DNA from 3 places in the Lysinibacillus sp. GW823-FHT06C08 genome. Region 1 is predicted to be linked to each of the others. Evidence: riboswitches for the same ligand, from Rfam matches in the RefSeq annotation. Region 1 holds a riboswitch; each other region holds the start of a gene.
The links. Region 1 has a riboswitch for S-adenosylmethionine ahead of AC1Q6O_RS15410 (cyclase family protein). Riboswitches for the same ligand answer to the same signal wherever they lie in the genome.
Positions count from the first base shown of each region.

Region 2: another riboswitch for S-adenosylmethionine. It lies ahead of AC1Q6O_RS14420 (Na+/H+ antiporter NhaC family protein); the one in region 1 lies ahead of AC1Q6O_RS15410 (cyclase family protein).
Region 3: another riboswitch for S-adenosylmethionine. It lies ahead of AC1Q6O_RS21650 (bifunctional homocysteine S-methyltransferase/methylenetetrahydrofolate reductase); the one in region 1 lies ahead of AC1Q6O_RS15410 (cyclase family protein).

Region 1 covers NZ_JBXAHN010000006.1:180,165-184,793, reverse strand. The annotation lists gene AC1Q6O_RS15425 (DUF2225 domain-containing protein) at 1-14, opposite strand, end outside; gene AC1Q6O_RS15420 (Cof-type HAD-IIB family hydrolase) at 239-1,012, shown strand; gene AC1Q6O_RS15415 (DedA family protein) at 1,086-1,682, shown strand; gene AC1Q6O_RS15410 (cyclase family protein) at 1,712-2,449, opposite strand; SAM riboswitch class I at 2,538-2,644, opposite strand; gene AC1Q6O_RS15405 (YuzC family spore coat inner layer protein) at 2,743-3,144, opposite strand; gene AC1Q6O_RS15400 (helix-turn-helix domain-containing protein) at 3,294-4,629, opposite strand, start outside.
Region 2 covers NZ_JBXAHN010000005.1:278,885-283,513, reverse strand. The annotation lists gene AC1Q6O_RS14420 (Na+/H+ antiporter NhaC family protein) at 212-1,492, opposite strand; SAM riboswitch class I at 1,597-1,700, opposite strand; gene AC1Q6O_RS14415 (DUF3953 domain-containing protein) at 1,820-2,053, opposite strand; gene AC1Q6O_RS14410 (hypothetical protein) at 2,240-2,572, opposite strand; gene AC1Q6O_RS14405 (class I SAM-dependent methyltransferase) at 2,868-3,602, shown strand; gene AC1Q6O_RS14400 (hypothetical protein) at 4,291-4,629, opposite strand, start outside.
Region 3 covers NZ_JBXAHN010000014.1:33,967-38,595, reverse strand. The annotation lists gene metH (methionine synthase) at 1-853, opposite strand, end outside; gene AC1Q6O_RS21650 (bifunctional homocysteine S-methyltransferase/methylenetetrahydrofolate reductase) at 846-2,693, opposite strand; SAM riboswitch class I at 2,783-2,882, opposite strand; gene AC1Q6O_RS21645 (protoporphyrinogen oxidase) at 2,985-4,379, opposite strand; gene AC1Q6O_RS21640 (globin-coupled sensor protein) at 4,569-4,629, opposite strand, start outside.

The DNA of each region.
Region 1 (4,629 bases):
TCATTATCTATCATTTTAACAATTCTGTGTTCTTTGGTATACTCCTTTAGAATTATTAAATTAAAAATTATTCTTACATTTTTAGTTAAATATCATTAGAAATAAGCTTGTAATAGTATTTATCGGTGTAGTTAAAGTAAGTTATATAGGTCAAGAAAAGTTTGTCGAATTATGTACAATTTATTTCAAGGAATTTCGATTGTATAGTTCAAAAGTTATGTGCGAGAGGATGAAGTAAATGACATTTAAAATAGTGTTTTTTGATGTGGATGGTACTCTGATCAATTATGAGGATGGCGCTGTGGAAGAAAGTACAAGGCAGGCCATTCACCTACTACAGGATAAAGGGATTCATCTAGTGGCTGCGACAGGAAGGCCATTGTCCATGTGTGAAGAGCTGAAAAGTTTGGGAATTGAAACCTTTATTACGGCAAATGGAGCATATGTGAAGCACAAGGATGTTGTCATACATAAAATTCCGATTGATAAGGGCATTGTTCAAAATGTTCAAGCTTTTGCACAGCAACAACAGCATTCCTTAACATTTTTTACAGAACAACTTACGATGAATGCTATTCAAAATCCGTTAGCTTTAAGCGCGATGCAAGAGACATTGTCTTTACGTGATTTTCCCGTTAGAAATGACAGTATTATAGAAGAAGAGGTTTTTCTTATGTGTCTTTATGCAGATGAGCAGACTGAAAAAAGATTAGCTTGTCAATTTTCGAATATATTACGGCAACGATGGCATCCTTATATTGTGAATGTCTTACAGCAGGATGTGTCCAAGTCGATAGCTGTGAAGGCTGTACTGGATTATTTTGAGATTAATTCTAAGGATGCAATAGCTTTTGGAGATGGAGAGAATGATATAGATATGCTAGAGCAGGTTGGCCTCGGGGTTGCCATGGGAAATGGGAGCCAAGCTCTAAAAAATGCTGCAGATTTTGTTACAAAGAAATCCATTGAAGGTGGCATAGATTTTGCTTTACGTCAGCTTCACATTATTTAACGACATATTTGCTTGAGCAATTTTTTAGGGATACGGTTATGACTGTATAGAAAAGGTGTTAGGTGGTCGGAAAATGGCGCAGCATGTGCAATCTCTAATTGAACATTACGGGTATTTTGGCATCATTGTAATCCTAATTGGAGGCATTGTTGGGTTGCCACTTCCTGATGAAGTATTTTTAACTTATGTAGGCTATAGTGTTTATCGAGAAAGTCTTGAACATATCCCAGCGTTAGTAAGCGCCCTGATTGGCGCCATGGGAGGTATTACTTTAAGCTACTATATCGGCCACCGATTTGGCTTACCGCTCTTGCAGAAATATGGGCCAAAATTTCATATAACTGAGCAAAAAATTGATTTTACTAAAAAAATGTTTACGAAAGTAGGTCCTTTTTTATTAATAGTGGGCTATTTTATTCCAGGTGTACGCCATCTGACAGCTTATATTGCGGCTATTAATAATTATCCCTATAAGAAATTCGCATTCTTTGCTTATACAGGAGCATTTATTTGGACGTTCACATTTATAACATTAGGAAAAGTATTAGGGGAGAAGTGGCGATTCGTCGGTTACTATTTGTCCCATTACAGTATTTATGTCATCTTACTGTTTGTCCTTGTCATGTTAATCGTTTATTATTTATTGAAAAAAAGAAACGTACAAAAGTAAAAGTCGGTATGATTCGTACCGACTTTTTGTTATGGCAAAATGGCAAATGATCGAACAGGGAATCCAGATGCTTTTTCAGGCTTAGGTACAATATTAAAAATAATAGCCCCTTTTGGAGGAAGCTTGTCCAAATTAGTCATAAGCTCAATTTGATAGGTGTCTTGATCAAGGACAAAATATTCTCCATCCAATTTGCCGCTTTGACGAAAATCAGTAGCAGAATCGGTATCAAAAGTTTCATGACCGATTGCACTTACTTTACGTTCCTTGAATAAAAATTGTAATGCCTCCAAGCCCCAGCCTGGAAGATGATTATGGCCATCCACATCTTTATTATTGAATGCTTCTTTATCGGGCCAACGCTTACTCCAATCTGTTCGCAGTGCCACAAAAGTACCTTCTTCTATTTGTCCATGTTGTGCCTCGAATTCTAGAATATCTTGGACACTGAGCGTAAAGTCATGATTACTAGTAGCTTCTTGTGATTTATCAATAACGATAAGCGGGAGAACGAGCTCCTTTAGCTCTAGTTCATCTAGAAAACGAGTATCTCTTACAAAGTGAACAGGTGGGTCAATATGTGTTCCATATTGTCCGGGAAAAGTAAACTGCTGTGCGAAAAAACCGTCATCATGCGAGAATAATGTTTCAAATTTAGCATCTTCAAACATAAAAAAATGAGGTGAATGTGGGCCGAAGGTATGTGTCAAATCGACCCATTGTTTTGATTTTAGTAAGTGCAATGCTTCTAAAAGTTCGTTAGACATTTAATTTCCTGCTTTCTAAAAGTAATGGTAAATAAAAAAGAGTCCTCTATAGAAGAGGACTCCCTGAATCATACGTGGGTAGTTCGTCTTCTCATCTTTCAGGCTTAGATTTTGCCAAAAGGAATTAGCACCATACTGATTGAGCTGGTTGCTGAGACTTCATCGGGCCGATCCCTCCGTCTCTCTTGATAAGAAATAGAATATAAGAATTTTCAGAAATAATAGTACAAATACTTTAGCATATATTTTTATAGTTTACAACTTTTATAGGATTACAGGGTTAAAATTTTTATTTACCAATTCAAAATTAACGTTACTCTACAGCAACCACTATCCATAAGCTGTATTCTAAAATTATCTGGTGTATAGTTGGTTTCGAATTTTGTAGTGACGCCTGTGGATGTAATCAATTTTTCGACCTCTGTTTTATTTGAAAGTTGTGCAGCATTTTTTAAATCATGGGCAAATTGTTGAGAGCTATCAATTTTATCCGTAAGTAATTGTGCTTGCTGCATAATCGCCTTTATCCGCGTAGCTGAAGATATTAATTTTTGTGTATCAACAGGGGGAAAGGCACTATTACTGGTCGGCATTGCTAAATGTTGAGAAAAGGGTCTAGCTGCAAGGTGATGGGCTGTCGATGGTATTGGGTAATGGTAGGGGTGAACAAAATACGGATAAGGATTATAATACAATTCAATTCCTCCTATCCAAAAGCTGATATCTTATCTTATGTATCATGATCTTTTTAGGTGTTTGGATAAAGATAGTCCTGTACAGGAGTGTAAAACATAATATGCTACATAAACAAAAAAGGAAGCCATGGCAGCTTCCTTTACGTTCTTTAGCCAAGAACATTTAATACATCGTCTATTTTTTTGCTATGTGATAGGATTCCATAATTCATCCACGTTAAAAAATCCACCTCATAAACACAGCTGCTCTTAACTGCTCTTAGGTTTTTCCACATAGAAGATTTTAAAATAGTACGCTCTTCATGCTCATAAATGGAGTGTTGCTTGTCGAAGGTGATAAACAAATGATCAGCGTCTAGCTGTAGCAGTTGATCTGATGTCAGATGAGCTTTACGCTGGTTAAGCGGTATTTTCCATACTAATGGATGAGGCGTTAAGCCCAAGTCACGATATAGGATTGGCCCTGTATAGCCGCATTCAGGGCCAGCATACAGTGTAATGCCAATGGCCGAAATGCGAAGAAATGCAACACTTTGCCCATAAACGGATTTACCGAGAATTCGTCGAGCCTTCTGTACCTTATCCTCATATTCCATGATAATGTCTTGCATCATAGAGGTTTTCCCTGTTAAATCAGCAATTTTAAAGAGAGTCGATTGCCAGTCCTCCCCAGGGTGGTTTAGGTGACAGATTGGGGCCAGCTTATTTAAATGAAGACAAGTTTCCCAACGCTCTATACCAGCATCTAACATAATTAAAGTTGGTTTATAGTGAAAGAGACGATCCACTTCTCCAAACTGTACATCGATATCGGGAACATCCTGCAAACCTAAATAGTCTTGTTTTCCCCATTTGGAATGACTGAATTGAGCAATGGGTGTAATCCCTAAAGCTACAAAGAAGTCCTCTAAGAACGGTGCAAATACACGTACATTATTGCTCTGACTTCGTCGATATTGCCCTGGGGAAATACCTACATGCTCTTTAAAACGACGATTAAAATAATATTCGTTATTAAAGCCAATGGACTGACTAATTTCAAAGACACGATCATTAGTTGTCATTAATAACTGTTTGGCCTTTTCAATACGTATACTATTTAAATAATGAAGAGGAATCTGCCCCGTAATATCTTTAAAAATACGAGAGTAACTCCATCTTGGAACTTCTGCTAGTTCTGCTAACTGTTCAACAGTCCAATCCCTTCCAAAGTATTTGTGCAAATATTGAATAGATTGCTCTACAGATTGACGATCATTTTGTAGTATAGGCTTCGGTTGGTTTTGTTCAAAAATAAATAGCATCAATTCTTGAAAACGAACATGCTGCTCAAAAATAGTGTGTTCATCCTTTGCTTGACGACACCGATAAATAGCTTCTAATAGTTTATTGCATTGAGAGAAAGGAAGGAGACGTAGTTCTCTAACACTTGTAAAGAGACTAGTAGGAGCATGGGATTCACTAAGATAGATCGTGTTAAATGTC
Region 2 (4,629 bases), on a different contig from region 1:
CCTTCGTTCCAATCTGGAGTGGATATTAACTTCACCACAAAAAAATGCTCCCTTTAGATAAACAGATTTTATTTTTTAATCTGTCTACCTAATAGGGAGCATATCAAACTACTCGATGGCTTTTGTCTACAGTCTGAAATAACCAGCTTGCTGATCTTTATTTAGATTGAGCTACTTTCGTCGTTCATGTTTAATTTTCAGTAGTAAAAGTTTAGGCTTTCTTTTTTTTCGGGTACCCAATGAATATCGCTATCATACCACAAATACCAATAAGAATTGGGTAGAAAGAGTACGGCAAGATACTCACTGGCGAAATTTTGGCTACGCTTGCGGCTACAAGAAATTGGGCTCCGTATGGGAGAAGACCTTGGACTGTACAAGAGAAAATATCTAAAATACTTGCAGACTTTCTCGGCTCAATCTCATACTGGTCAGCAATATTTTTGGCAAGTGGCCCGGCAATTAGAATAGCAATTGTATTATTGGCCGTAGATAAATTAGTTAGACCCACAAGACCAGCTATACCAAATTCAGCACCCTTCTGCGATTTAATCCTGCGCGTTACAAGACGGAGTAAAAAGTCAATTCCCCCATTAAATTTAATAACTTCCACCATTCCAGCTATTAATATAGCCAGAAAGGCGATTTCATACATCCCTTCCATTCCTTCACCAATCTTTTGTATAAGGCTCATTATGTGATAGCTGCCATCTGCTAAGCCAACAGCACCGGCGAGAACAATCCCTAATGCAAGAACGAGGAAAACATTCATTCCAGATAACGCTAAAATAATAACTAAAACATAGGGAATAATTTTTATCCAATTATAGCTTAGATGCTCTACTTGGGCTGTCCCCCCGGATGTCATAAACCCTAAAATAATACTTGTGATAATAGCTGCCGGCAATACAATCCAAAAATTGACCTTAAATTTGTCCTTCATTTGCGCGCCTTGTGAACGAACTGCAGTAATAGTAGTATCTGAAATAAAAGATAAATTATCACCAAACATCGAACCGCCTACAACCGCTGCCATCACTAAAGCAATAGGTAGCTCCGTAAGATCGCTTATTCCAACTCCAATTGGCGCCAGCGCAACAATCGTCCCCACTGATGTGCCCATGGATAGAGAGATGAAACAGGCAATGATGAATAAGCCTACGACAACCAGGTTTTGCGGTATAACCGATAAAGCAAAGTTAACAGTGGAATCTACAGCCCCCATTCCCTTCGCTACCTCTGAAAATGCCCCTGCTAATAGAAAAATAATAACCATCAGCATGACATTTAAATTTCCGGCACCTTGGCAAAAAATATCAACCTTTCGGGAAAACGATTCTTTTCGATTCATCGCTAGAGCTACAGCACCTGAAATGCTGATGGCTACAATGACAGGAAAGGCATAAAAATCACCCATTATAATCCCTGAACCAATAAATAAAATCATAAAAATAACAAATGGGATTAGCGCCCATGGATTCTCTTTCTTCATTGTCTACCTCCAAAAATTAAAAATCAGCCCTATTTTTTATTTTTTCACCATAAAAAAGGCCTCATCTTGAAATAACAAGAAGAGCCCTTATAGTTAAAACGCTCCTCTTATCTATCAAGAACATTGCTTGCTGGATTTGGCACAGTAACTTAATAGTTCCGCTGCCGAGATTTCATCGGGCCAGTCCCTCCATCTCTCTTGATAAGAAGAAAAAATATTATATTTTTGACACAATATTAAAATACTAAAATAAAACATCCATAATTGCAACATGTTTTTAATTGTAAAAAAATCCCACGACTATTATCAAGTGCGAAATTCAACTTTTTATACGAATACGAAGCTTTGAATGGACACATAGATCGAAAATATAAATACCCCGACTAAAAACCAACCATATAATTTTCTCTCTCTCCGAAATTCATTAATTCCTAATGTTAACATAAATAAACCTAGAAAAAGGATCATTAAAAAGTTTAGCCGATAATCATGTGTCATAAATCCGTAAATGGAAAGCGTGATGCCTATTATTGATAAAATAATTTGTACTGTTTTTAACAAAACGATTCCCCCTATTTGCTTGAACGAATACTAACAGTTATCTAACCTTTTTTGAATAAAAAAATTCTATGATGGGTGAGATGACAAATGAAAGCCCAACAACTTTTTATTTTTGTTTTTTTAATTGGCTTTTGAACTAGAAACAGGAAATTTAAGTTTAATTCGAACAGGGCTGACAAAAGGCTTTTACCCTGCATTTATCTTTTCTTTAGGTTGTGCTGTTGGTGACATGGTGTACGCTGTACTATAGGTTTTGGGAATAGCCTTTCTAGTACAATCTAGTACAATATTCCAATTCATTTTATGGATTGGCGGTACTATCATGCTTGGCCCTTTAACCTTCCAAGCTTTCCGAGATACGTTTGCATGCAAAAAATTAGAGTCATGGAGCAGCGATTGAAAAGAAATCATTATGGGCTTATTTTTTACTGGTGTTTGGCTAGTAGTTTCAGCAACGACTGCAATCGTTGATTCCCAACGGTTGGTGGAAGTATAGTAGGTGGTACAACTATTGGACATTCAGCAACTAAAAGCTTACCTCCCTTCTTCTTCGGATTTATCACCGTTTCAATCCTTTGGGGGCTAATCCTTTCATATTTAAGTAGCATCGGTGGTAAAATAATGGGAAAAGGCTTATGCAAATAGTTTCGTTTATTTCAGGATTACTCTTTTTGTACTTTACTTTTTATGTATTCTTGAATGGTTTTGAAAAGCTATTATAGGGGTGAAAACCATGGTTAGAAGAAGATAGCTAGCCTCCTAGATCACCAAGGATATGTAGGAGGCTAGCTTAATTATAGGAGATGTTTAAACGATGAAGCAAAATAAATATGATGATATGCAATTCTTTTCTGCTTACGAAAAAATGCCACGTTCTGTTCAAGGGCTGGACGCCGCAGGAGAGTGGCATGTATTAAAAACACTTTTACCTGATTTGAAAAATAAACATGTGCTTGATTTAGGATGTGGTTTCGGGTGGCATTGTCGATATGCGCGCGCACAACAGGCAAAATCAGTGATTGGTGTGGATATATCTGAAAAAATGCTGGAAAAAGCTCAGGAAAAAACGGATGATCCTTTTATTTCCTATTTGCAAATACCGATTGAGGACATTCAATTTTCCGCTTCTCAATTTGATGTTGTATTAAGTTCCTTAGCTATTCACTATTTACAAAACTTTGAAGCACTATGCAAAAAGGTTTATACCTATTTAAAACCTGGCGGATCGTTCGTATTTTCAGTGGAGCACCCTATTTTCACATCCCGCCATGAACAGGATTGGTACAATGATGAACAAGGAAACCGACTGCATTGGCCAGTGGACCATTATCAAACAGAAGGCATGCGCGAAACAACCTTCCTTACCGAAAATGTCATTAAATATCACCGTACATTATCCACTTATATGAATGATTTAATACAGGTGGGATTTACAATACGTGCTGTGAAGGAACCTATGCCCTCTGAGGAAATGATACAAACTATTCCAGGTATGCAAGATGAACTACGAAGACCTATGTTTTTAATGATAGTGGCAGAGAAAAAATAAGCGTTTATACGTGTGATTATATCTATTACATTAGCACATTTCGTTGCTTCATATTTAATGGGGCAGCATCGCTACAGCTGCATGATGCCTGCCAAATACTGAGTAGTGGTAATAGAGGGCTAGATTGTCCCATAAATTAATTCTCTGAAAATCTCAGATAAAACAAAAAACCAGATGCTCCTCATAGAAGAGCGCCTGGTTTTATTGTGAAAGTGAATCTTACTAATTTACTTAGTTTTGATTCGTATTAATACTACGCTAAGTTGAGGCGTGGAACAAGTTAAAATATTTTCCATTCAATTTTTGGTAGGAATTTATGTTTTTTCGAGCATAGGAGTTACTCATGTCCTATTTATTTTGCAAGTAGGAAACTAACAAAAAAGACTAGATACCTACATAAATTATGTAAGTTCTAGCCTTTTAAGTGAAAGTGAATCTTACTAATTAATATTGCTTAGCTTTAGATTCATTTATGAATACGAATAAACAGCTAAAAGGTTTCATTATTTGGCCTATTTTTTCGTAAAAAATAGGATTACCCGCACAAAAAGACCAGGAAGTCACGAAATAAGTGAATCCTGGTCTTTTTGTGAAAAGTGAATGTTACTAGCTTGCTTTAGTTTTTTGTATTCTACTAATGAGGTAGACGGTTGATGTTGCAATAAGTTACATAAAATTTAAAAATATTTTAATCGATTACTTGAATGGCAAAATCAAATACACCCTCTGCCCCATCAACTGTAATGATGGAAATGCTATACACCCCTTCTGACATTGTATAGCTACCCTTTTCTAGTATCGTTGAATATTTTGCTCCTGCATTTACGGTTTTTTGAGCCCATAGTTTGGCATCTGCATTATAAATTTTTAAGCTAAATGGTTGTGTCCCCTTATTCTTTATATCATAGTGAATATCAAATTCTTGTGGAGAATGATTGCTGTAAAAAGATTTATGAAATTCACCATTTGCAGTTGTAGCATTTAGATAATTCAGTGGAAGTCTATGAAGCATGTCCATTTCCTGAGT
Region 3 (4,629 bases), on a different contig from region 1:
TGAGCCAACCCTTTTCTGCAAATCCTTTTAATTTTTGCGATAAAGATTCTGGAGACTCATGATAACATCCTTCTTCATCAGGTAAGCCTGCATTTGGATAACAGCTAATATACCCCGTTGACAGCTCTGCTAATGAGCGAATATGATCCGTCATAAATTCAGGTCCCGTCGCACAGTTTAAGCCCACCGATAATGGTTGAATATGCTCGATGGAAATATAAAAGGCATCAATGGTTTGCCCTGCAAGAGTAGTCCCCATAGGCTCAATTGTTCCAGAAATCATCACAGGTAATTCTTTACCAGTTACCTCGAAAGCACGAGTTACCCCAAGGGTACCTGCTTTCACATTTAACATATCCTGACTTGTCTCTAGCAATAGCACATCTGCCCCTGCTTCAATCAATGCCTTTGCCTGCACAAAGAAATTTTCTTCTAATTCATCAAATGTAATGCCGCCTGTAACTGACAACGTCTTCGTTGTTGGACCCATTGCGCCTGCAACAAAGCGGGGCCAGTCGGAAGTCGTATAATTGTCAACTGCTTGACGGGCAATTTCAACTGCACGTTTATTAATTTCTTCCGCTTTTGCACCTAGATTATATTCATTTAATACAAGAGGTGTTCCACCAAATGTATTTGTACAAATAATATCTGCCCCTGCCTCTAAGTACTTATGATGAATTTTCTCAATGACATCAGGTCTAGTAAGCACTAAATTTTCATTACAGCCATCTAGGTCCTCTCCACCAAAATCATCTGCTGATAAGTTTTCATTTTGCAGCATGGTTCCCATTGCGCCATCTAGAATTAATATTCTTTTATCAAGTTGTTCTTCAATCATGTGCTTAGCCATTTATACTTACCCCTTTTTTCTGTTCATCCAATTGCTCTATATATTTCATTAATTCTAATGTCACATCGTAGCGTAAAAATGGTGTAATAAGGTAAATACCTTGGAAATATTGCGCAGCCACTTCTACTAATTCCTTGGCAATTGCAATCCCCTCAAGTGTAGCGCGTTCCTTATCTTCACCACATGCTTTCATCCTTGATAAAGCATCTTCAGATAATTTTATGCCTGGCACCTCATGATGTAAAAACTCTGCACTTTTATAACTCGTAACGGGCATAATGCCAATATAAATCGGTGCTTGTAAATGCTTCGTTGCTTCATATATTTCTATAATTTTTTCCTTTGTATAAACAGGCTGTGAAATGAAATAGTCTGCTCCATGCTCAATCTTTTTTTCTAAGCGTGCCACAGCACGATCTAAAACACGAACATTAGGGTTAAATGCAGCAGCCACAGAGAAGTTAGCCTTTTTCCGTAGTGGTTTCCCTGAGAAAGAAACCCCTTCATTTAATTGTTTAATTAATTGGATAAGCTCCATCGAGGAGACATCATATACGCTAGTGGCACCAGGGAAATCTCCAACCTTCGTTGGGTCACCCGTAACAGCTAGCACATCATGAATTCCTAAGGCATTTAACCCCATTAAATGTGATTGAAGACCAATTAAATTACGATCTCGACAGGTAATATGTGTAAGGGGGCGCACGCCATTAGTACTTTTCAATAACGCCCCCATTGCAATATTGCTAATACGTGGGGATGCCAATGAATTGTCTGCCATCATCACTACATCGGCACCTGCCTCATATAGTTGTTTGGCCCCTTCAAGAAATCCATCTATTTCTAAGTGTCTAGGTGTATCCAACTCTACGATGACCGAGCGTTCACGCTTTACTTTTTCATGAAGTGGTTCAAATTTAGCTGGCTCGGCATCACGAACAATTTCAATCTTTTTAGGCTTCGCATGCTTTTCACTAACTGGTGATAGCTCTTCTAAATACTTCTTTGCGGCTGCAATATGCTTTGGTGTCGTACCACAACAACCCCCAATTAAGCGAACACCCTGATCACGCAGTTCAACAGCAGCGCGACCAAAATAATCAGCCTCCGACTCATAAACAACACGCCCGTCCTCTAAATCTAATAGCGAAGCATTTGGATAGGCTGACATAAATGCCTTTGCCGGAAGTTCTACAGCCTCAAACGCTTGAATCGTATGATATGGACCTAGACGGCAATTGACACCAACAATATCTGCACCAAGAATCTCTAACTCATGTAGCGCATTATTTAAAGACATACCATTTTGTAAAACACCAGGCTCATGCATAGATACTTGAGCAATTATCGGTATATTAGTTTTGGCGCGTAGCACGTTTAATGTTGCTGTTAATTCTTCAAAATCATAATAAGTTTCGAGTAAAAGGCCATCAGGATTTCCTGCAAGTAACACACTTGCCTGCTCTTCAACGGTCGCTAATATGTCATCTAATGTTGCATCGCTTTTACGAATGCCACGAATTCCACCAATTGTTCCTAAAACAAATTGACCGCCATCCGCTGCTGCTCGCTTAGCAATAGTAATAGCTGCTTCATTAAATTGTTTGACACTTGATTCTAGTCCATAGCGAGCTAATTTAATGGCATTGGCACCGTACGTATTCGTTTGAATAATATCAGCACCCGCTGCGATATATTCTCTATGAATCTTTTCAATTAATTCAGGTCTCTGAACATTCATTTCCTCATGACAATACTCCAATCCATAGCCATACAACACTGTGCCTATTGCACCGTCTGCCGTCAATACATGCGTTTTTAATTTTTCAAGCAATCCCATAAAACTAGCCTCTCTTCCTCTATTTCTGTATAATAAAAAGCCTTCTTTTATATAAAAAGAAGGCTTTAACGACTCATCATTATTGTTCCTTCTCATCTTCGACTCAACGGTCTTCTGGATTTAGCACCTGACAAAAAGTTGGTTGCTGAAGCTTCAATGGGCCAGTCCCTCTGCTTCTCTTGATAAGAATTATTAAGTATGAATTTTTTAAATAATTAAAAGAATCATATCGTTTACAGACGAATGAGTCAAGACTATTTCACATAACAAAGAAATTATTTGCTTAAAAACTTAGAAATTGGATAGTTCTTCTGCAAGCTCTTCACCAATTTTTTTCCCATTTTGAATGCAAGCACCAATACCTACTCCAAAATAAGAGCAACCCGCTATCGATAAATTCGGATAGTTTTCATTCAGCTCTAGTAGTAAGCCTTGTAGCGCTTCCCGGTGAGCTAAGTCATATTTAGGCATTTGATCAATCCACTTTGTGACATTCACAACGGTTGGCTTTTCATCAATTCCTAGGCTTTTCCGAACATCTTCTAAAGCGACGGCTGCCAATTCGTCGTCAGTCATTTTACGTAACTGCTCATACGCCGGATTAATACTCTTATAGAATAGGCGAACAAGTAGTTGATTGTTTTTCGATGTATGCTTCCACTTGCGACTCGTCCAAGTTGCTGCATTACAAGTGACATCAGAATTATGCGATACAATATAGCCTGTTCCATCCGCAGGTAAGTTTGCATCAGGCACATCAAAGCCTAGATAAATAGTAATGGCTGATGCTGTAGTAAACTGATCAAAATAATGTGTTAAGGAGTCGTCCTGTAATATACTTTGAACCGCTTCATTCGGTAGCGCTAGAACAACATAATCTGCCTCAATGTATTGACCATTTGCTAATGAAATCGAATACTTGTTCTCCATTTTTTGGACATGATTTGTGGCTACCCCTTTAATGATGTCTACCTCTGTTAATTTCTGTTCTAATCGCTCAATTAAAGAGGATAATCCATTTTGAAATGAAATAAATTTTTTATTAGCAGCTTTAACAAATTGCTCACGATTCGCATCAAAACCTTTTATGATACTTCCATAGTCATTTTTATAGTCAATTAAATACGGTAAAGTGGAGGCAATAGAAAGTTGGTGTAAATCACCAGAATAGACACCTGCTAAAACAGGTGCAATTTGATTTTCCACAAGCTCTTCGCCAAGATAATAAGTTAAAAATTCCCCTATTGAGCTTTCTTTTGTAAAACCTGCATTGGGTAAAGTTAAATCTTTTAAAGCTTCTTGTTTGGCCTGGTCAGAGATAAGTGTGCTTTCCTCAAGTGATGCCACACTCATAGGTATACCGAAAGTAGAATCCGCTGGAATGGCGTGCAGCTCGTTATTTGTATAAATATAGGATATACCTGTTTCGTTGTAAACGAGATGATCTTCAAAGTCTAGCTCCTGCACTAGCTCCATTACACCTTTATGGCGAGCTACGATTGAATCAGCACCAGTTTCCATAATAAAACCTTGTTCATAGGCTGAATATAGTTTGCCACCTAAATATGTATTTTTTTCTACGAGCACTAGCTGAACATCTAAATTTTTTTCCTTCACTTGGCGTTGCAGATAATGCATTGTGCATAAACCAGTAATACCGCCACCTAATACAACAACTGTTTTCATAGTAAACCGCCCCTATTTTTAGTTCTGTCTACAGTATAAACTTATTTTCATTGAAAATTACGTTAAACCCTTTACAAATTTAGCAAAAATAGAGCTATCTCAACTGTGAGATAACTCTAGCTCCAAGAATATGCTTACTAAACACACATTATAATGAGTACTATAGTGTTTAATATAGCTACTAGTGATCTAGCTTTTTAAATTTTGGGCAAAGCTAGCTAATTTTTCTGCTGAGTTCGTTACTTCAGTA